Regions from separate parts of the Streptomyces sp. NPDC047022 genome, predicted to be linked through region 1. Evidence: riboswitches for the same ligand, from Rfam matches in the RefSeq annotation. Region 1 holds a riboswitch; the other holds the start of a gene.

Region 1 (3,261 bases):
GCGAAGGCGCCGGCGAACGCGAGCAGCGGGGGCCACGGTGAGCGGGGGCGGCTCGTCGCGGCGGCGAGGTCCGTCACGGCACCGCGCCGGACCAGCCAGTCCACGACCACGATGGCCACGAACCCGGGGATCCAGTAGCCCACGAACAGCAGCACGTTCTGGAACCGGGCGGTGGTGTCGGCCGCGTGCATCCACAGCACCAGCGGGAAGCCGAGCGCCGCGGCGAGGGCGGCGGCAGCGGGACGGGGCAGGCGGACGCCGACGGTCTGCAGGGCCAGGGAGCCGCTGTAGTCGTTCATGGCGTTGCTGCACAGCGCCGCCAGTGCCACGGCCAGCAGCCCGAGGGCGCCAGCAGCGCCACCGCCCAGCAGTTTGTCGACGCCCGCGGCTGTCTGGTCGGTGAGCACCGAGGCGCCCCACAGGCCGAGGGCCTGAACGGCGAGGAAGGACACCACGAGACCGAGCAGCGTGCACCAGAACATCCGGGAGCGGGAGGTGGTGCGGGGCAGATAGCGGCTGAAGTCGCTGGCGTAGGGGGCCCAGGACAGGGTGAGGCTGAGCGCGATGGTGCTGGTCAGCACGAACGCGCCCGCGCGGTCGGCGCCTTGTGCGCTGCCCGTCGCGGCGAGATGGGCGCCGGCCGGCATCCGCATGGCGATCAGCGCGAAGGCGGCGGCGAGCACGAAGGTCATGACGGTCTGCAGGCGGTGGATCGCCTCGTAGCCGAGGATCCCGAGGGCGCCCTGCCCCAGCATCATGACCAGCACCCCGAGCCAGAAGGGCCAGCCGCACAGCCGCGCAAGCGCGTCCCCGCCGAACAGACCGATCAGCGCGTCCCAGGCGACCGACGACAGCCACTGGAGCACTCCGGGCAGCGCAACCGCACGTCCGAAGGCGAGCCGGGCGAGCGGCAGCTGACCGGCGCCGGTGCGGCTGCCCCAGGTGCCGAGGTAGGCGGTGGGCACCGCGCCCACCACGGTGCCCAGGACGACGGCGGCGAGTGCGGTGGTGAAGTCCAGGCCGAGCGCGATACCGAGGGTTCCGGTGAACACACCGGTCATGGTCAGGTTCGGCGCGAACCACACGGTGAACAGCCGTCCCGCCCCGCCGTAGCGGTTGCTCTCGGGGACGGGTTCGATGCCGTGTCCCTCGACCCTGAGGTCACCGGGAGCCGTGGGCATCCGTCCGTCGAAGACGCCTCTGCGGCCGTCGGCGGGCAGCCCGCCGGAAACATGCGCCAATGGCATGGATGACATCCCTCCGCCAGTACGAACTGGTTCAGGTTCAACGGGTGTGATCTCAGCCCTCGCGGGGCACCCCGTGTCCGGTACGGCGGCAAGAGTAACCCGAGCCACCAGCGACGACGACAGCAGCTACGGTGCCCGCCGCCCCTGGGGGAGACTTCTGGCGGACCGGAGCAACCTCGCGCGCTCCCGCTCGTCGGTGCCGCCCCACACGCCCGCCGTCTGCTCGCTCCTGAGCGCCCATGTCAAGCACTCGACCATCACCGGGCAGCGGTGGCACACTCGCTTGGCCGCCGCGATCTCGGTGATGGCCGGGCCTGTGGAACCGACGGGGAAGAACAACTCGGGGTCCTCGTCCACACATGCCGCGTACCGCAACCACTCCATGCGCGCCCGGGTCCCCTGGACGCACGGGGTAAAACCCGGGGATCTTCCCAGGGAGGGCCCGGCGGTCTATAGTCCAAAACTAGCGGTGCTAATTATTGCGTCGTCCTCTTCGACTCATCGACTCGTCACCGAGTGCGCTCAGGAGTTCCATCGTGCGTACCGTCCATTTCGCGGCCGCCCGCCGCACCCCCATCGGCAAGCTGCGCGGCTCCCTGTCCACGGTACGGCCCGATGACCTCGCGGCGACCGTGATCCGGGGCCTCATGGCCGACGCGCCCGACCTCGACCCCGCCCGCGTCGACGACGTCTACTGGGGCGCGGCCAACCAGGCCGGCGAGGACAACCGCAACGTCGCCCGCATGGCCGCCCTCCTCGCCGGGCTGCCCGACTCGGTGCCGGGCGCCACGGTCAACCGGCTGTGCGCCTCCGGCCTGGAGGCGGTCACCATGGCCGCGCGCACCATCGCCGCCGGCGAAGCGGACGTCGTGCTCGCGGGAGGCTCGGAGTCCATGAGCCGCGCCCCCTTCGTCCTGCCCCGCCCCGACGAGGCCCTGCCGCACCGTATGGAGACCTTCGACACCCGCCTCGGCTGGCGGCTGGTCAACCCGGCCATGAAGGAACTCCACGGCCTGCTGCCCATGGGGGAGACCGCCGAAGAGGTCGCCGACCGGTACGGCGTCCCGCGCGAACGCCAGGACGACTTCGCGCTGCGCAGCCACCGGCGTGCAGCCGAAGCCCGTAAGAACGGCTTCTTCGACGCCGAACTCCTGCCGGTGACCCGCCCGGACGGTGTGGTCGTCACCGAGGACGAGTGCGTGCGCGAGGACACGTCGTACGAGAAACTCGCCCGCCTCAAGCCCGCGTTCCGCCAGGGCGGCACCGTCACCGCGGGCAACGCCTCACCCATGAACGACGGCGCGGCCGGACTGCTCCTCGTCAGCGAGGAGGCCCTGAACGATCTCGGTCTGGAATCCCTCGGCCGCTATGTCGCGGGCGCCTCGGCCGGAGTGCACCCGGACGTCATGGGCATCGGCCCCGTGCCCGCCACGCAGAAGGCCCTCGCCCGCGCCGGCTGGACCATCGGCGACGTCCAGGAGGCCGAGTTCAACGAGGCGTTCGCCGCCCAGGCCCTCGCCTGCGTCGACCGTCTCGGCATCGACCCCGACCTGGTCAACCCGACCGGCGGCGCCATCGCCCTCGGCCATCCCCTCGGCTGCTCGGGGGCACGCATCCTCACGACGCTGCTGCACCGGATGCGGCGCGGCGGGGCGGCACGCGGGCTCGCCACCATGTGTGTGGGAGTCGGCCAGGGGAGCGCGGTGCTGGTCGCCGGGAACTGAGGGACCGGCACCGCGAAACAGCACAACCCACCCGTACCCTCGACCCCATGCCCTCGCACGTCCTGATCCTCGGCGGCACCACCGAGGCACGCGAACTCGCCGCCGCGCTCGCCGCACGGCCCGGCGTCAGAGTGACCACGTCCCTGGCCGGGCGGGTGTCCCGGCCCGGAGCGCTCGACGGGGACGTACGGGTCGGGGGGTTCGGCGGGGCGGAGGGGCTGGCCGCCTGGCTGCGGGAGCACCGTGTGGACGCGCTGGTCGACGCCACGCACCCCTTCGCATCCGTCATC
Region 2 (3,261 bases), on a different contig from region 1:
GTGGAGCCGCACAGGCGGCCCGGAGCGCGTCAGCGCTTGCGGCGCCGGCCTCTTCCTCCTCGGGCCGGTACGGGAGCCGGGCCGGTGGCCGGGGCGGCGGTCGTCCCCGGGCGGTCCGCCGACACCACGAGGGCGGCCAGCACGGTGGTGACGGGCACGGAGGCGACGAGGCCGATCGACCCGACGAGCGTGCGGACGATCTCCTCGGCCACCAGCTCGCTGTCCGCGACCGTGACCACACCGCTCTGCGCGATCGAGAACAGAAGCAGCAGAGGCAGCGCGGCGCCCGCGTACGCCAGAACGAGGGTGTTGACGACCGACGCGATGTGGTCGCGGCCGATGCGGATACCCGCGCGGTACAGGCCTCGCCAGCCCAGGGTCGGATTGGCGTCGTGCAGCTCCCAGACCGCCGACGTCTGTGTCACGGTCACATCGTCGAGCACACCGAGCGAGCCGATGATGACGCCTGCGAGCAGCAGTCCGCTCATGTCGATGCGCGGGAACAGGCCATGGATCAGACCGGTGCTGTCGTCCGTGTTCCCGGTCAGCGCGGCCCAGTCGATGAACTCCGAGCCCAGCAGGCCGATGAGCGACAGGGAGATGAGCGTGCCCAGCACCGCGACCGAGGTGCGTGCCGAGAGCCCGTGGCACATATAGAGGGCTATCAGCATGATGGCGCTCGATCCGACCACGGCCACGAGAAGCGGATTCGAGCCCCCCAGGATCGCCGGCAGGATGAAGAGGTTGAGGACGAGGAAGCTCACGGCCAGAGCGACGAGGGCCATGACACCGCGCATCCGGCCCACGATCACCACGGCGACGGCGAAGATCCCGGCGAGCAGCGCCATGGGGAGCTTCCGGTTCACATCGGTGACCGAGTACTGCAGATCCCTGGGCGCGGAGGGCTCGTATGCGACCACGACCTTCTCGCCCTGATCCAACTGCCGTGACTGGTCAGGCTGGACGATCTCCGTGAACGTACGTCCCTTGTCCTTGCCGGTGTCGACCTGGACCGTCGCCTTCTTGCAGGTGCCGCTCGCTTTCTGCGGTCCGGAGGACCCGCCGGCGGCGGAGGTGTCCCCGATGGGGGTCCCGCCACCCGAGGCGTTCACGGACTTGCAGTCCACCTCCACGACCCGGGTGACCGTCGCCTGCTGCGTCTGCCGGTCGAAGCCGAGGCCGCTGCGCTGGTGCGACGGCACACCACCGGGCCACAGGATCACAAGGCCGGCTATGACCGCCGCGGTGAACGGGATGAGGATCGCGGCGATGACCTTGCGCAGCTGCCGGGAGACAGGGGCCGCCGGGCCGTGACTGTGACTGTGGGAGTGACCGTGGCCATGCCCGTGTCCGTCCTCGCGGCCATGGTGGCCGGGCGGCTCGGAGGACGGATAGGGGGGCGGATGCTGTGTCGTGGTCACCGACGCATCATTGCAAGAAGGCGCAAGGCCTACTGTTCAGCCAGCGTAAAGAGACGCTAGCGTGAGGGAACCTTTGCACACGCGGGAGCTCGGAGCACCGGGCTGAGAGGGCGCTGACCTCCGCAGGCGCGATGTTTCACGTGGAACATCGCCGGCGGAAACCGCTGCGTCGACCGCTGAACCTGTTACCGGGTAATGCCGGCGTAGGGAGTAGGTCTCATGACCAACAAGGATGCACCCATGCCTGCCCTCGACCAGGACGAACAGTCCCAGGCGGACGGCAGGACCATCGGCTGGCACAAGGCGTATGTCGCGGGCTCGCGCCCCGACCTGCGCGTGCCCGTCCGCCAAGTGCACCTCACCATCGGGCAGTCGGTCACGCTGTACGACACCTCCGGCCCGTATACCGATCCGCTTGTGACGACGGACGTCCGCAGGGGACTGTCGCCACTGCGGGAGAACTGGATCATCGCCCGCGGCGACACCGAGGAGTACGCGGGCCGTCCCGTCCGTCCCGAGGACGACGGACTCAAGCACACCTCGCCTCGTGGCGGGCTGCGCAACCTCGACGCGGTGTTTCCCGGGCGCCCGCGTCAGCCGCGCCGCGCACGTCCGGGTACGCCGGCCACACAGCTCGCGTACGCACGGCGCGGTGAGATCACGCCCGAGATGGAGTTCGTGGCGATCCGGGAGAACGTGGAGCCCGAGGTCGTGCGCGAGGAGATCGCGGCGGGCCGGGCGGTTCTGCCGGCCAACGTCAATCACCCGGAGACCGAGCCGATGATCATCGGTAAGCGGTTCCTGGTGAAGGTCAACGCCAACATCGGCAACTCCGCGGTGACGTCCTCCATCGAGGAGGAGGTCGAGAAGATGACCTGGGCCACCCGCTGGGGCGCCGACACGGTCATGGATCTGTCCACCGGCCGCAACATCCACACCACCCGGGAATGGGTGCTGCGCAACTCCCCCGTGCCGATCGGTACGGTGCCGCTCTACCAGGCCCTCGAGAAGGTCGACGGGAGGGCCGAGGAGCTGTCCTGGGAGATCTACAAGGACACGGTCATCGAGCAGGCCGAGCAGGGCGTGGACTATATGACGGTGCACGCCGGGGTGCGTCTGCCGTTCGTGCCGCTGACCGCGAACCGCAAGACCGGCATCGTGTCGCGGGGCGGCTCGATCATGGCGGCGTGGTGCCTCGCGCACCACAAGGAGTCTTTCCTCTACGAGAACTTCGAGGAACTGTGCGAGATCCTCGCGGCGTACGACGTCACCTACTCGCTGGGCGACGGGCTGCGTCCGGGCTCGATCGCGGACGCCAATGACGAGGCGCAGTTCGCGGAGCTGCGCACTCTCGGGGAGCTCAACCGGATCGCCAGGCGCTTCGGCGTGCAGACCATGATCGAGGGGCCGGGCCATGTCCCGATGCACAAGATCAAGGAGAACATCGACCTCCAGCAGGAGATCTGCGACGAGGCCCCGTTCTACACCCTTGGGCCGCTGACGACGGATGTGGCACCGGCATACGACCACATCACCTCGGGCATCGGCGCCGCGATGATCGCCTGGTGGGGCACGGCCATGCTCTGCTACGTCACGCCCAAGGAGCATCTGGGGCTGCCCAACCGCGACGACGTGAAGACAGGTGTCATCACCTACAAGATCGCCGCCCATGCGGCCGACCTCGCCAAGGGGCACCCGGGTGCGCAGGAGTGGGACGACGCGTTGTCCGACGCGCGCTTCGAGTTCCGCTGGGAGGACCAGTTCAACCTGGCTCTCGATCCGGACACGGCCCGCGCCTTCCACGACGAGACCCTCCCGGCGGAGCCGGCCAAGACGGCTC

The links. Region 1 has a riboswitch for thiamine pyrophosphate ahead of ABZ845_RS30345 (cytosine permease). Riboswitches for the same ligand answer to the same signal wherever they lie in the genome.
Region 2: another riboswitch for thiamine pyrophosphate. It lies ahead of thiC (phosphomethylpyrimidine synthase ThiC); the one in region 1 lies ahead of ABZ845_RS30345 (cytosine permease).

The regions. Positions count from the first base shown of each region.
Region 1 covers NZ_JBEYVV010000052.1:22,841-26,101, forward strand. The annotation lists gene ABZ845_RS30345 (cytosine permease) at 1-1,247, opposite strand, end outside; TPP riboswitch at 1,239-1,331, opposite strand; gene ABZ845_RS30350 (WhiB family transcriptional regulator) at 1,374-1,631, opposite strand; gene ABZ845_RS30355 (thiolase family protein) at 1,784-2,971, shown strand; gene ABZ845_RS30360 (cobalt-precorrin-6A reductase) at 3,019-3,261, shown strand, end outside.
Region 2 covers NZ_JBEYVV010000017.1:104,731-107,991, forward strand. The annotation lists gene ABZ845_RS19455 (YibE/F family protein) at 30-1,421, opposite strand; TPP riboswitch at 1,493-1,648, shown strand; gene thiC (phosphomethylpyrimidine synthase ThiC) at 1,641-3,261, shown strand, end outside.